DNA from 2 places in the Pseudogemmatithrix spongiicola genome. Region 2 is predicted to be linked to the other one. Evidence: riboswitches for the same ligand, from Rfam matches in the RefSeq annotation. Region 2 holds a riboswitch; the other holds the start of a gene.

Region 1 (7,191 bases), 510 kb from region 2:
GCCGGGGCGTCCCCAGTCCAGGTGAGCTTCGGCTTGTTGGCCCGCGCCTCGGCGATCGTCTGCCGCTTCTGGTCCTTCTGTCGCGCCGCGCGATGCTTGCGCACGGCCTCGTACTCGTCGGCGACTTCGCGCACGAACTGGTCCTTCAAGCCGTCGCTCGTCAGCGAGCTGGCCACCCCCACCGCACGCGAGGCGTCGAGTACGTGCACCACCGGGCCCGTGTAGTTCGGCGCGATCTTCACGGCCGTGTGCACCTTGGATGTCGTCGCGCCGCCGATGAGCAGCGGAATCGTCCAGCCCTCGCGCTGCATTTCGCTGGCGACGAAGGCCATCTCTTCGAGCGAAGGCGTGATCAGGCCGGAGAGGCCGATCATGTCCGCGTTGTGCTCGCGCGCCGCTTCGAGGATCTTCGCGCAGGGCACCATGACGCCGAGGTCCACGACCTCGAAGTTGTTGCACTGCATGACGACGCCCACGATGTTCTTGCCGATGTCGTGCACGTCGCCCTTGACCGTGGCCATCACGACCTTGCCCTTGGCCCGTGACTCCGGGTTGAGCGCCTTCTCGGCTTCGATGTAAGGAATCAGGTGCGCGACCGCGCGCTTCATCACGCGGGCCGACTTGACCACCTGCGGCAAGAACATCTTGCCGGCGCCGAAGAGGTCGCCGACGACGTTCATGCCCTGCATCAGCGGGCCTTCGATGACCTCGATGGGGCGGTCGAAGAGGTGGCGGGCTTCCTCGGTGTCCTCGACGACGAAATCCGCGATGCCGTGCACCAGCGCGTGCGAGAGGCGCTCGTGCACCGGCCCTTGGCGCCAGGTGAGATCCGCCTTCTTGGCCTGCGACTGCCCCTTGGCTTGGTCGGCGACGGCCAGCAGGCGTTCGGTGGCGTCGGCGCGGCGAGCCAACACCACGTCCTCGACGCGCTCGCGCAGGTCGGCCGGGATGTCCTCGTAGAGCACCAGCGCGCCGGCATTCACGATGCCCATGTCCATGCCCGCCTTCACGGCGTGGTACAGGAACACCGAGTGGATGGCCTCGCGCACCGGGTTGTTGCCGCGGAACGAGAACGAGACGTTGCTGACGCCGCCGGAGATGCGCGCGTGCGGGCAGCGCTGCTTGATCAGCCCCGTGGCTTCGATGAAGTCCAGCGCGTAGCGGTTGTGCTCTTCGATGCCCGTGGCGATCGCGAAGATGTTCGGGTCGAAGATGATGTCTTCAGGCGGGAAGCCCACGCGCTCGGTGAGGATCTTGTATGCGCGCTCGCTGATGCTGACCTTGCGCTCGACCGTGTCCGCCTGCCCCTGCTCGTCGAAGGCCATGACGATCACGGCCGCGCCGTAGCGGCGCACCAGCGTCGCCTGGCGGATGAACTCGGCTTCGCCTTCCTTCAGCGAGATCGAGTTCACGATGCCCTTGCCTTGCACGCAGCGCAGGCCGGCCTCGATGACGCTGAACTTCGAGCTGTCGAGCATGATCGGCACCTTCGAGATGCCCGGCTCCGACGCCACGAGGTTGAGGAAGCGCGTCATCGCCGCCTCGGCGTCGAGCATGCCCTCATCCATGTTGATGTCGATGATCACCGCGCCCGCCTCGACCTGCTGGCGCGCGACCTCGAGCGCCTCGTCGTAGCGATTGCCGATGATCAGCTCGGCGAACTTCTTGGAACCCGTGACGTTCGTGCGCTCGCCGACGTTCACGAAGTTCGAGTCGGGGCCGATGACCAGGGGCTCGAGACCCGAGAGGCGCAGGCGCTTCGGAATCTCGGGAATCGTGCGCGGCGGCAGGCCCTTCACCGCCTCGGCGATCGCCTTGATATGCGCCGGCGTCGTGCCGCAGCAGCCGCCGACCACGTTCACGAGGCCGCTCTCGGCGAACTCCTTCAGAATCGACGAGGTGTAGGCCGGCGTCTCGTCGTAGCCGCCCATCTCGTTCGGCAGGCCGGCGTTCGGATGCACCGTCACGTAGCAGTCGGCGACGCGCGCGAGCTCCTGTACGTATCCGCGCAGGTCCTTGGCGCCGAGCGCGCAGTTGAGGCCCACGCTGAAGGGCTTGGCGTGCATCACCGAGTTCCAGAAGGCCTCGGTGGTCTGGCCGGTGAGTGTGCGGCCCGAGGCGTCGGTGATGGTGCCGGAGATCATCACCGGCACACGCTCGCCGCGTTCGTCGAACACGCGTTCGACGGCGAAGATCGCCGCTTTGGCGTTCAGCGTGTCGAAGATCGTTTCGATCAGGATGATGTCGGTGCCGCCGTCCAGCAGGCCCTGCGTGGACTCGGCGTAGGCCTCCACCATCTCGGCGAAGGTGATGTTGCGCGCGCCGGGGTCGTTGACGTCCGGCGAGAGCGAGGCGGTGCGATTGAGGGGGCCGAGCACGCCGGCGGTCCAGCGGGGGCGTCCGTCCTTGGCCTCGAACTCATCACATAGATGGCGCACTAACCGTGCGCCTTCCGTGTTGAGCTCGCGCACGATCTCCTGCATGCCGTAGTCGGCCATCGAGATGCGCGTCGAGTTGAACGTCGCCGTCTCGATGATATCAGCGCCGGCTTCGAGGTAGGCGCGGTGGATGCCGCCGACCACATCAGGCCGCGTGAGGATCAGCAGGTCGTTGTTGCCCTTGAGGTCGCGCGACCAGTCGGCGAAGCGCGAGCCGCGGTAATCCTTCTCGGTGAGCCCGTAGGTCTGCACCATCGTGCCCATCGCGCCATCGATGATCAGCAGGCGATGCTTGGCTTCGGCGTGGAGGGCCTCGATGCGAGAGGCGCGGGTGAACGTGCTCATGATGCCGCCTCCGTGCCCCGGTCCGCCTGCACCGTGCGTGCGCGAAGGCCGAGCAGGTGGCAGATGGCGTACGTGAGGTCGGCGCGGTTGAGCGTATAGAAGTGGAACTCCTTCACGCCGGCCTGGGCGAGCTGCGTGACCTGTTCGGCGACCAGCGACGCGGCGACCAGCTTGCGGGTCTCGGGATCGTCCTCGAGCCCTTCGAAATGCTTCGCGAAGGCGCTCGGCACGCTCGCGCCGGCGACCTTCGCGAACTTCGCCGTCTGCGTGAAGTTCGTGACGGGCATGATGCCCGGCACGATCGGCGCGGTGATGCCGGCCTTGCGGGCGCGGTCCACGAAGCGCAGGTAGGCCCAGTTGTCGAAGAAGAACTGGGTGATGGCGCGCGTCGCGCCGGCGTCGAGCTTGCGCTTGAGGTTGTCGAGGTCTTCCTGCGGCGACTTCGCCTCGGGATGCACCTCAGGATACGCAGCGACCGAGACCTCGAAGTCGCGGCGCTTGCGCAGGCCTTCCACGAGCTCCGCGGCGTAGGCGTAGCCACCCGGGGTGGGGAAGTAGGGCGCATCGCCACCGGGGATGTCACCGCGCAGCGCGACCACGTGGCGGACGCCGGCGTTCCAGTAGTCGTCGGCGACGGCGTCGATTTCCTCGCGCGTCGCGGCCACGCAGGTCAGGTGCGCGGCCGGCACCAGGGAGGTCTCCTGCAGGATGCGATGCACCGTGTGGTGCGTGCGCTCGCGCGTGGAGCCGCCGGCGCCGTAGGTCACCGACACGAAGTGCGGCGTGAGCGGCGCGAGCCGCTGGATGGACTTCCAGAGCGTGGCCTCCATCTCGTCGGTCTTCGGCGGGAAGAACTCGAAGGAGATCTGGAAGGGCGCGGGGGCGGGCGCGGCTGCGCTGGCGGAGCTGGCTGTCACGGTGGTTCCCAAAAGCACGAAGGCCCGGAGCGAGGAGGCGCACCGGGCCGGCGCTTTAGCTGAATGTTTAACGTGGCCGCAAGTTGCCTCGAAATCGCCACGGAATCGGTTGTGGACTATATCCTAGCATCCGGATGAACGGATGGCAAGGTGGCCGGTCTCGGCGCGCCATGGCGCGCGCGGGCGCGCGCTACGGCGCGCGGTGATACAGCGGCGTCGTGGCCGGTGCCGGGAAGATCGCCACGTCGTCGCCGAAGCCGAGGATCGACGCGGAGGCAATCGTGCGCTGCGGCACCGTCGGCGAGGCCGGCGTGCTGTTCACGTCCAGCTGTGTCGGTGCCAGGCGCACGAACTTCGACTGCTCATGCCCGATGAAGAGCCCGCCGGCGTTATCGAAGGCGAAGCCCTTGGGCATCGTGAACTGATTGAAGTAGAGGATGCGCGTGGGCGTCGCGGCCTGCGTGCCGGTCGCAGCGACCACCGACGGCTCGACACGGTACAAGGCCTTCTCCTCGAAGCTGCTCACCCAGAGTTCGCCGTTCGGGCGGAAGGCCAGATGGAACGCGCTCAGCGCGGTGGCCCCTGGCGTCGGCGGCGTCGGCGTGGTGAACGCCACGGAGAGATTCGCCGCCGTCGTGATCGTCGTCCCCAGGCGCGCGGCGTCATAGCGGCGCAGGTGTGTCTGGTCAGCCACCCACAGATTTCCCGCCACGTCGAAGGCGATGCCATTCGGGTTCGTGAGCCCGGTGATCTGCACCGTCGGCGACACCGTGCCCGAGGTCAGCAGTTGCGCCGGCGTCAGGCGCACGATGCGGCCTTGGCAGCCGAGGCTCATCCACAGATTGCCGTACGGATCGAAGGCCAATGCGCCCGGGCCGAGGCAGCTGAGGCTTGCGATGTTGATGCTGCGTTCCGCGACCGGGTTGCCCGTGCCGGAGAGCTGTGCGGACGCGTAGCGCATGAGCGCGGGGTCGCTGTTCGACTGGCCGCGCACCCACAGGTTGCCCTGGCGATCGAACGTGACGCCGGCACCGCCGCGGGTGCCTGCGGTCACGTTGGGCGCCAGGGTCGCGGTGGCCGCCAGCTGCGAGGTGGAGAAGCCCAGCGTGTAGTAGCCCGCACCGAACCAGAGATTGCCGCTGGTCGGGATCCGCGCGTACGTCACGTTGGTCGTCGCGCTGCGCGTGTCATACACGCAGACGCTGCGCGGCAAGGTCACATCGCCGTGTACCGCGTCGATGAGCGGGTCCGTGACGGAGACGGCGGACGCGTTCACCGTGTAGATGCCCGAGGCGATGCCCGTGAAGGTCTGCGTGGCGCTGAGCGCGAAGCTGCCGCCGGGACCGCTCACCGTCACTGCAGCCGTCTCGCCGTCGGGAACACCGGACACCGAGACGGTGAGGTTGCCGGTGCCGCCTTCGGTGCAGGGCACAGGCGGAATGGCCTCACCGCAGGCGGCGATCAACAGGGCGCCGCTCGCGGCGACGGTCGTCAGCAATGGAGAACGCGGCATACTCGGAGTCTGTGAATCGTGCAGTGGCCGCGCAATCGCGGGGCGCGGCTATCCAAACAATGGACGCAGTAGCTGCGGGGCGGTCACGAGTACCCCGAAGCGCAGCAGCCGGCCGCCGAGGCAGGTCGCCACGAAGGGCAGGAATGGCAGGCGCACCAGGCCCGCGCCGATCGCCGCGAGATGAAACGGCGGCACGCTGAGCACGGCGCTCAATCCCAGCACGCCGATCCCGTAGCCCGGCCGAGCCTCGAGCATCGCCATGGCGCGCGCGACGTACCTTGCCCCCACGCGCCCGACCGCGCGGTCTGCGTGTCGACCCAGCGCGTACCATGGCAACTTCGCGGCCACGTGGCCGAGCGTGAACGCGAGCCCCATCGCAAAGGCCAACCAGCGCGGCATCACGAGGCCGATGGCCAGTGCGGTCGCCTCGGCGAGGCCAATGGGCAGGATGCCCGTGGCGATGCCGGCCGCCGCGGCGGACCACAGTGCCAGCGCGGGTGAGCTGAGGTCGAACTCGGGCATCGCTCAGCCGCCGCGGGCGAGCGTCTCGGCGGCGGCGACGCTCGCGCCGTCGATGTCCACGACTTTGCGACGCGCGCTGGCCCCGGCCACGACGCGCACGTTGCGTGCGGCGACGCCGAAGGCAGCGGCGAGTGCCTGCGTGACGGCTTCGTTCGCGGCGCCGTCCACCGGCGCGGCGCTCACGCGCACCTTGAGCGCATCGCCGTGCAGGCCGCCGACGCCGGGGGACTTCGCGCGTGGCTGCACGTGCACCGTGAGGCGAATGCCCTGCGCGGTCGCGGTCACCTGCAACAAGTGGATCTCGTGCTCAGGCGCCGATGGCGTCGAGCACGACGCTGCGCAGCAGCGACAGCAAGAACCACGCGACGATCGGCGAGATGTCGATCATGCCGATCGTCGGCAGCACACGCCGCAGCGGTCCGAGAAACCACTCGGTGAGTGCCGTCGCCGCGCGACCGACCACCGTGTAGTGGCCGCCGATCCAACTCATGATCACGCGCGCCATCACGCCGAGCTGGAGAATCGAGAAGGTCCAGCCGACGACGAGACGCAGGACGCTGTAGGGGCCTTGGTGCGTGGCGTAGTACGCGTACGACAGCGTGTCGCGCACGAAATCGATGACGCCCAGCAGGAGGGCGCCGATGAGCAGCACGGCGAGCAGGCCCCACCACGGCACGCTCGTGCGCGGGGCGCCGAAGCGCGCCGCGAGGCGGTCCAGCGGACGCAGCGGGAGGTCGAAAAGGCGGCGTGCGCTGCGGGCGGCGGCCCCGAAGGGGTTCAACCGGCGTGAGCGCTCCAGCCAGGCCCACAGCGTGAGCGGTGCCGCCACCAGCAGCGCGATGGCGATGCCGATCTGCAGCGGAATCCGGATGATGTGCAGCAGAAGGATGAAATCGGCCATTGGCGGGGCGGGAGCCTGGGCACGAAATGTGACAGCCTGGCTCGGTACGGGGTATGGCTGGACGTGATGGACAACACGATGGACGAGTCGCTGGTCGGCGGCACGCCGTGGCGAGGACAGCAACGTCCGGGGTATCCTCCCCAGACCTCGCTCATGCCTCAAGCCCACGGTGCACCCTCGATCGATCCGACCCTTCCGCTGCGGGCCAAGGCGGGGGATCGGCAGGCGTTCGCCCAGCTGGTGGATGCAACCTATCCCCGCGCGTTGCGCTTCGCCCTGCACATGGTGGCGAATCGCGAAGACGCGGAGGAAGCGGTGCAGGACACCTTCGTGCGGGTCTACCACAACCTGCGGCGGTTTCGCGACGATGCGCGCTTTGAGCCTTGGCTCTTTCGCATCCTGGCCAATCGCTGCCGGACGTTGCTCGCCAAGCGTGCACGACACGCGACGGTGATCCAGTACGGCGAACTGCCCGATCGGATCGGTGCCACGTCGGATGTCGAGCGCGATTGGACGGAAGAGGTCTACAAGGTGCTCGACACGCTGCCGGCGGAA
Region 2 (7,191 bases):
AGATGCACCGCGGGCGGCGTGTCGTAGAGCGCGCGCCTGATGAGCGGTACCTGCGCGACGATCTCGAGGCCCTTGGCCCGGTGGTTGCCCTCGAAGGGGTACTCGAGCGAGGCAAAGACGGCGCCCCGCGTATCACCGATCAGCGCGCCGGCGCCGCGGCCGCGTTCGTGGCCGCCGAGGATCAGGAACAGCGGACGCCGCGTCGAATCCCGCTCGGTCGCGGCGGGAATCGGGCGGCGGATGGCCAGCGCGATGCGCTGGCCGGTGTTCGAGGTGAGGCGCAGGTGAATCTCTCGCGTACCGGCGGAGTCGGTCGTGGACTCTTCCTCGATGGCCGTGACCTGGCCCCGCCGCGCCTCGAAGTACGGGACGGGATCGCGCAGGAGCCATGCAAGCATCGCGGCGGCGCCGATCAGCGCCACCGCGATGCTTCCAGCGATCCAACGCCAGATGCGCCGCACGCTCAGGGCTTGAGCGCCTTGACCTCGGCCGGGAGCTCGAAGAGCTTCGCGTCCTGCGGGCCGAACTCCATCGACGTGGTGGTCATGGTCATCTGCATGCCCATCATGTTCGACTCGATGCGATGCGGCATCAGGAGGCCGCTGACCGTCTTGTAGTCGCGCATGAACATCTCGACTTCGATCTCGCCGGCCTGCGACATCTGCTTCGTGACCGAGCGCACGAGCAGGCCCGAGGCGTTGGAGAAGCAGTCGGTGGACTCACGGCCTGACTTCCACGTGAACTTCACGCAGGTCGTCATGTCACCGGCCGCGTCGTAGGTGCCGGCGGGCTCCATGGCGGAGAACTGGTCGGGACTGCGCGCGATGCTGTTGAGCGTCGAGCCTTCGATGAGGGCCGCCGCCTCGAGCCCGCCGAGGACGCGCGGGCCCTGCATCGGATCGGTGGACCACGCGGTGCTGCCGTCATGCCCCTGCTTGATGGTGCCGAGGCCCGGGATCTCCGTGACCACGACGAGGAGGTTCGGGCGCGCGGCCACGGCGTTGATGGTCATCGACATGCCCATCGCCGGCGCTTCCATGTTGACGGTGGACTTCATGCCCTGGATCGACGCCAGCGCGCCGCTGGGATCGACCGCCTTGTTGTAGCGGTCGAGGATGGCGGTCGGCGTCTGCGCGGTGAGGGTCGGCGCGGCGGCCGCGACGGCCACGAGGGCGGCAAGGGCGGAACGGAGGATACGGCGGGACATCGGTACTCCTGTGGAGGTGGGGTTCTACGCGATGTGCGGGGTTTACGGACGCGACAGCGACTCGGCGAGCCACGCTCGCGCGGCTTCGAGGGCGGCGTCGCGTCCCTCGGCGAGTTCCTTACGGACCAGCGGCGCGCGAGTGTCAGGTACTACCCCGACGCCTTCGATTCGGCGCCCGGAGGCGTCAACGTGATCGGCGATGGGGTGCATCAGCACGTCGCCGGACGGCAGGCGGAGCATGGCGGCCGGCAGGGATTGTCCCGCCGACGTCTCACCGAACACGCGGGCCCGTCCGAGCGACTGCATCCCCGCAGCGAAGAACTCCGACGCGCTGGCGGTCATGCCATCCACCAAGATGGCGACGGGCGCAGAGATGACGCCGACGCGTTCGCCGGCCGGCGTCGCGCGGCGTGGGTTCGCGGTGAGGCGCAGGTCCGCGCCGCGCCCGCGCATGGAGCCCAAGGACCAGGTCGAGTCCGAGAAATGTCCAGCGAATCCGCCGATCATTCCTACCGCGCCGCCGCCGTTCCCGCGCAGGTCGATGATCACGGCTGGTGCCGTGCGCGCGGCGAAGGCAAAGCGGTCCAAATCCTGGATGACGACGGGGAACCAGCCGCTGAAGCTGATGATCGGAATCGTGACTGCACCGCGCGGGGTCGCCACGGGTGTGCTGTCCAGCGCGGCGCGCACCATCATCGGCGGCAGGTTGCCGTATCGCGAGAGACGGCCCGGCGCTGCCGCACGCACGAGCGTGTAGCGGCGCATACCGCCGTCGAGGCCGCGCACGGCGAGCGTGACGCTATCGCCGCTCGGCCCGTCGAGTCGGCTCGTCATCACTTGCAGGAACAACGTATTCGCTTCGTGTACGCCGCTGTCGAAGGCCCGCCGCAGACGCACGCGGACGGAGTCGACCTCGAGGCCATCGACGGACACGAGGGCGTCCCCGGGTCGCACGCCCGCCTGCGCGGCCGCGCTGCCCGGCACGACGCGCCACGCGACCAGCGTGTCGCCGGCGAGGCGAGGGACGATGCCCGCGGTGCCGGGTGTCGCGCTCGCGGGCGTACGCGTATTGGTTGCGCTGGGAATCGCGTCGGCCGGAATGAGCACGAAGTGTGACTGGCCCGGCACGCGAATGAGCGTGCGTATCGCCGTCCTCGCCTCGTCGAGCGTGGGCGACGCGCCGAGGGCACGGCGCAGCGAGTCGTGCGCAGCCCGCCACCGACCGTTCACCAACGCGGTGTCGAAGTAGGTGCGGGCCATCGCACTCCACGCCGAGTCGAAGACCGCCAGCGGTGCGATCTCCTGCGCCGCGAGGCGCGACGTGCCCGTGAGCGCGAACGCGCACACGAGGGTGAGCACTCCGACGCGCGCGTGGCGCGACCCTAACGGCATGGACTCAGGCACGCAGCAACTCCGGGTCGTCGTGGCGATCGGGCTCGCGCCACGCGAGGATCGCGCTCGGTAGGGTGAGCAGGTAGATGAACAGCCCCGAGAAAATGATGTTCCACTCATCATACGTCGAGGGGACCCACCACAGCTTGAGGTCAATGCCGAGTGCGATCCAGATGACGCCGAGCAGGACAATGCCGGACGCGATTCGGTACGCGTCCAGGTATGCAGCGTTGCGCAAGGCGAGCTGCCGCTCGTCGAGCCGGCTGTCGATGTCATCGCCGATCGCCTTGCCGACGCGGCCCACGCGTTCGATGGCGAACTGCCAGAGGATCAGGATGGTCATCGCCAGGTGAGTGAGCGCGAAGAAGTTCGAGTCGCGCATCGTGATCCACAGCAGCACCGAGAGCAGCGGATAGCTCGTCGCGAAGATCAGGATGTTGCGGCGGCGGACGTGCAGTGGCGGAATGGTCGCGGTCGTCGTGGTCATGGACGGGTACCTCGGTCCGAGGGAAGGGCGTCAGGGCGGGCGTAGACCATTTGCGAGAGCGGGGCGAACGGCTGGCGCGAGAAGATCGCCTCGACCGGCAGCGCGAAGAGCTCGGCGATGCGGAGCGCGAGATCGAGCGATGGGTTGTACTCGCCGCGCTCGAGGTAACCGATCGTCTGGTAGTTCACACCGAGGGCTTCCGCGAGTTGCTGGCGCGTGAGGTCCCGTTCGGCGCGGAGGACCGCGAGCCGGTTATGGATGCGCGGACCTTCGTTGGATGCGCTTGATGTCTTCATGGTGCACGTAATGTTGTATACATACAACAAAATGTCAACATTATTGGATGGAAGGTATTGTAACAACTACTGCATGAACGGAAGTCGTTGTGTCTGCTACCTTTAGGGCGTGACGCACACCGTTCTCCCCCCCGCCGACTGCGCCGCGCTCGTGCCCGAGCTGCTCGAGACCCGCAACCCAAACGTCTGGGTCTATCGCTATTCGCACCCGCAGGCCGGGTGGACGCTCTCGATTGCGACGCACGCGCCGCCGGGTTCCGGCAAGCTCTCGTTGGGCGGATTCCGCATCGCGCCGCTGGAACGCACGGAGTCGCCGGGGTTCACGACCGACCGCGAGAGCATCGCCCTCGCGATGGGTATGGAGGAGAAGGTCCACTGGTCACGCGTGATTCGCGTCGGCGGGCCGTTGGCGTTGCGCGACCTCACGCGGGTGGTGGGCGGCAAGTGCGTGCTCGCGCCGACGCCGGAATCGCGCGTCGGCAATCCCCGCGACGCCGAGATGCTGGCCTGGGCGGCGGAATGCTTGGCCGACTGCGAGCGGACCGCGGGTATCCATATCACGACGGGGCAGGATCTCGGACACGGCCGCATGCATGGCGGCGCGATGGGATCGCTGGAGTTCCTCAATGCGCGTTTCGCGGGCAGCGTCGTCGCCGACACGTCGGTGCCGACGGGTGAGGGCAACTACCAGATCCTGCACGGGATGCTGCGGGCCTTCGGATTGCCGCTCGAGCGCACCACTGTCGGCTTGATTGGCTGCGGCAACATCGGCATGCACATCATCGCGCAGCTGCGGCAGCACGCGGGCGTGACGATCCTCGCCTGCGAATCGCGGGACGAGCGCCGCGCCGAGTTGGAGGCGATGGGCATCCGCACCTGGGGCCCGGAGCGGAAGCAGGAGTTCCTTGCGCTGCCCATGGACGCGTTGGTCGTGAACGCGGCGGGCGCGACGCTGGATTCCGTGTCCGTGGCCGCATGCGCGGCGAACGCGCGGTTGAAGGTCGTCTGCGGCAGCGAGAATCTCGTGATGCCGGACCAACATCGCGGGGTCGAGACGCTGCGCGCCGCGCAGAAGGTGTACGCGCCCACGGAGCTTGGCGGCATGATGGGCTATCTCACCGCGGTGGAGCAGTATCTCGCGGTGATCGAGGGCAAGCGCTTCGAGGTGGCGACGATGCTCGAGGCGGCGAAGCGACTGGAGGTGGCGGGGTACGAGACGACGGCGCGCATCATCGCGGGTGGGCATCGCGAGGATTTCGAGACGGCGGTCACGGCGTTGTACGCATGACGGGACACTGGGCGCCGACGCCTTGACGTGCGCGTCGGCGCCCGATAGCCTTCCCATCACAACCGAAGCCCGTGGTGATTTGCCGCGATTGCCGCCACGCTAAACAAAGTGCTAAAACGCTACGAGCCCGCGGCGACCCCGTGGGTTTTTTCGTTCACACGGTGTCGCTTCCGGACCGTCCCCTGCGGCCCTCTCGATCGAGAGGGCCTTTGCGTTTCGCGGTGTCCTTTCATCCGTGGAGCGCCTGTGTCCCCGTCCGCCATCCCGCCGCATCCCTCGTCCGCATCGCGTGCGCCGCAGCGCCTCGCGTTGCCGCCTCTCGCGCTCGACAGCGGGCGAATGCTTCGCGATGCCACCATCGCGTACCACGTGGACGGTGCGCTCAACGCCCGCCGCGACAACGTCGTGCTCGTGTTGCATGCACTCACCGGCTCGGCTGATGCTGCGGGCGATTGGTGGGCGCCGCAGATCGGGCCCGCGCGCGCCATCGATACGACGCGGTGGGCCGTGCTTGCGCCAAACCTGCTCGGCTCGTGCTACGGCAGCTCGGGACCGAGTAGCATCGACGGATTCCCGGTGCTGACGGTGCGCGACCAGGCGCGTGCGATCGCCGTGCTGCTGGAGCGCCTCGGCATCGAGCGCGTCGCGCTCGTGGTCGGCGGATCGCTCGGCGGCATGGTGGCGTTGGAGTTCGCGGCCGGCTTTCCCGGCCGTGCGCTGCGGGCCTTGGTGTTCGCGGCGCCGGCGCGACTCGGCGCGGGTGCGATTGCATGGTCGGCGGTGCAGCGGCAGGCGCTCGCGTTGGGAGGCGACGCGGGACTGGCCTTGGCGCGGCAAATCGCCATGCTCTCATACCGAACGGCACCGGGGCTCGATGCCCGATTCGGCCGCGAGCGCGGTCGTGACGGCAGCTTCCGTGTGAGCGAGTGGCTGGCGCGGCACGGCGAGCGACTCGTGGCGCGCATGGATGCCGAGACGTATCGCACGCTCATTGACGTGATGGACACGCACGATGTCGCGGGCGATCGCGGGGGCATCGGCGAGCGGCTGCGGGCCTCGCGCACGCAGTTCACGGGCGTCGGGATTCCCGGCGACCTGTTCTGCGACGCCAGCGAAGTGCAGGCGTGGGTCCGTGCGGCCGGCGGCGCGTATCGGGAACTCCACTCGGTGCATGGGCACGACGCGTTCCTCATCGAGCATGCGCAGGTGTCCGCACTGCTCCGCGAGGCGTTGGGCGAGTCCGCGACTGCTGCGGCGAGCGCGGTGGAGGTGGCCGCATGACGTCAGTCGTGAAGGTCGCGGTGGCCGGCTGCGGCACCGTCGGTGCGGCGCTGCTTGACTTGCTGGAGCGGCATGGCGAGGCACTGCGGCAGCGTCGCGGTGTGCGCTACCAAGTCACGCGCGTGCTGGTGCGGGATGCCGATCGCCCGCGCGCGGTGTCGGTGGACCGCGCGCTGTTCACCGATCGCGTGGACCACTTCCTTGAGACTCCCGCGGACATCGTGGTCGAAGCCATCGGCGGCACGACGGCGGCGCGCGCCGTCGCGCATGGCACGTTGGTGCGCGGCCGGCGATTGGTGACCGCCAACAAGGCCCTGTTGCGCATCGAAGGGCCGGCGCTGGATGCGCTGGCCCGCGCGCATCGCGCGGCCGGTGCCACGCTCGACTTCGAGGCGGCGGTCGGGGGCGGCGTGCCGGTGGTGCGCCTGCTGCGCGAGTCGCTGGCCGGCCACGGACTGCATCGCATCCGCGGCGTGCTCAACGGCACCACCAATTACATCCTCTCGCGTGTCGAGCAGGGCGTCCCGTTTGCGGACGCACTCGCGGCGGCGCAGCGGGCGGGCTTCGCCGAAGCCGATCCCACGCGCGACCTCGACGGCACCGATGCCGCGGACAAGATCGCCGTGCTGGCGTGGCTGGGCTTCGGCGTGGATCCGGCGGCGCTGCGCGTGCGCGCGACGGGCATCGATGCGTCGTTGGCGCTCGAGGCGCGCGCGGCCGCGCGGCGTGGACGCGCCGTGCGCCTCGTCGCGACCGCTGTCCGCATCGGCGACGGCGTGCATGCCACCGTCGCCCCCCGCGTGGTGCCGCGCGGGCATCCCTTCGCGCAGGTGCGCGACGAACAGAACCTCATCCAACTCGAGAGCGAGAGCGCCGGCACGTTGACCGTGGCCGGTGCGGGCGCCGGTGGCTCCGCCACCGCGTCCGCCGTCCTCGCCGACATCCTTCGCCACGGAGCCACCAATGCCGCATCCTGAAACGCTCGCCATTCGCACGCAGCATCCGACCACGCCGAACCGCGAGCACTCGGTGCCGCTGTTCCTCACGTCCAGTTTCGTATTCGACGACGCCGAGCAGGCGCGCGCGCTGTTCGCGGAGGAGCTCGAGGGGCCGGTGTATAGCCGGTACTCGAATCCCAACACGGACGAGTTCGTGCGCAAGCTCTGCCTGCTCGAAGGTGCGGAGGACGGAATTGCCACCGCGTCCGGCATGAGCGCTGTGTTCACGGCGATCGCGTCGC

What was found. Region 2 has a riboswitch for S-adenosylmethionine ahead of Strain318_RS04110 (homoserine O-acetyltransferase family protein). Riboswitches for the same ligand answer to the same signal wherever they lie in the genome.
Region 1: linked by a shared signal. The riboswitch ahead of metF (methylenetetrahydrofolate reductase) and the one ahead of Strain318_RS04110 (homoserine O-acetyltransferase family protein) in region 2 are both predicted to bind S-adenosylmethionine.

The regions. Positions count from the first base shown of each region.
Region 1 is NZ_CP130613.1:400,628-407,818, forward strand. It holds gene metH (methionine synthase) at 1-2,783, opposite strand, end outside; gene metF (methylenetetrahydrofolate reductase) at 2,780-3,700, opposite strand; SAM riboswitch at 3,736-3,811, opposite strand; gene Strain318_RS01830 (Vgb family protein) at 3,891-5,213, opposite strand; gene Strain318_RS01835 (hypothetical protein) at 5,262-5,735, opposite strand; gene Strain318_RS01840 (DUF167 domain-containing protein) at 5,739-6,020, opposite strand; gene Strain318_RS01845 (YggT family protein) at 6,043-6,636, opposite strand; gene Strain318_RS01850 (RNA polymerase sigma factor) at 6,610-7,191, shown strand, end outside.
Region 2 is NZ_CP130613.1:915,132-922,322, forward strand. It holds gene Strain318_RS04080 (alpha/beta hydrolase family protein) at 1-461, opposite strand, end outside; gene Strain318_RS04085 (hypothetical protein) at 464-1,207, opposite strand; gene Strain318_RS04090 (S41 family peptidase) at 1,250-2,611, opposite strand; gene Strain318_RS04095 (hypothetical protein) at 2,604-3,086, opposite strand; gene Strain318_RS04100 (helix-turn-helix transcriptional regulator) at 3,083-3,382, opposite strand; gene Strain318_RS04105 (hypothetical protein) at 3,492-4,670, shown strand; SAM riboswitch at 4,732-4,805, shown strand; gene Strain318_RS04110 (homoserine O-acetyltransferase family protein) at 4,917-5,951, shown strand; gene Strain318_RS04115 (homoserine dehydrogenase) at 5,948-6,928, shown strand; gene Strain318_RS04120 (trans-sulfuration enzyme family protein) at 6,915-7,191, shown strand, end outside.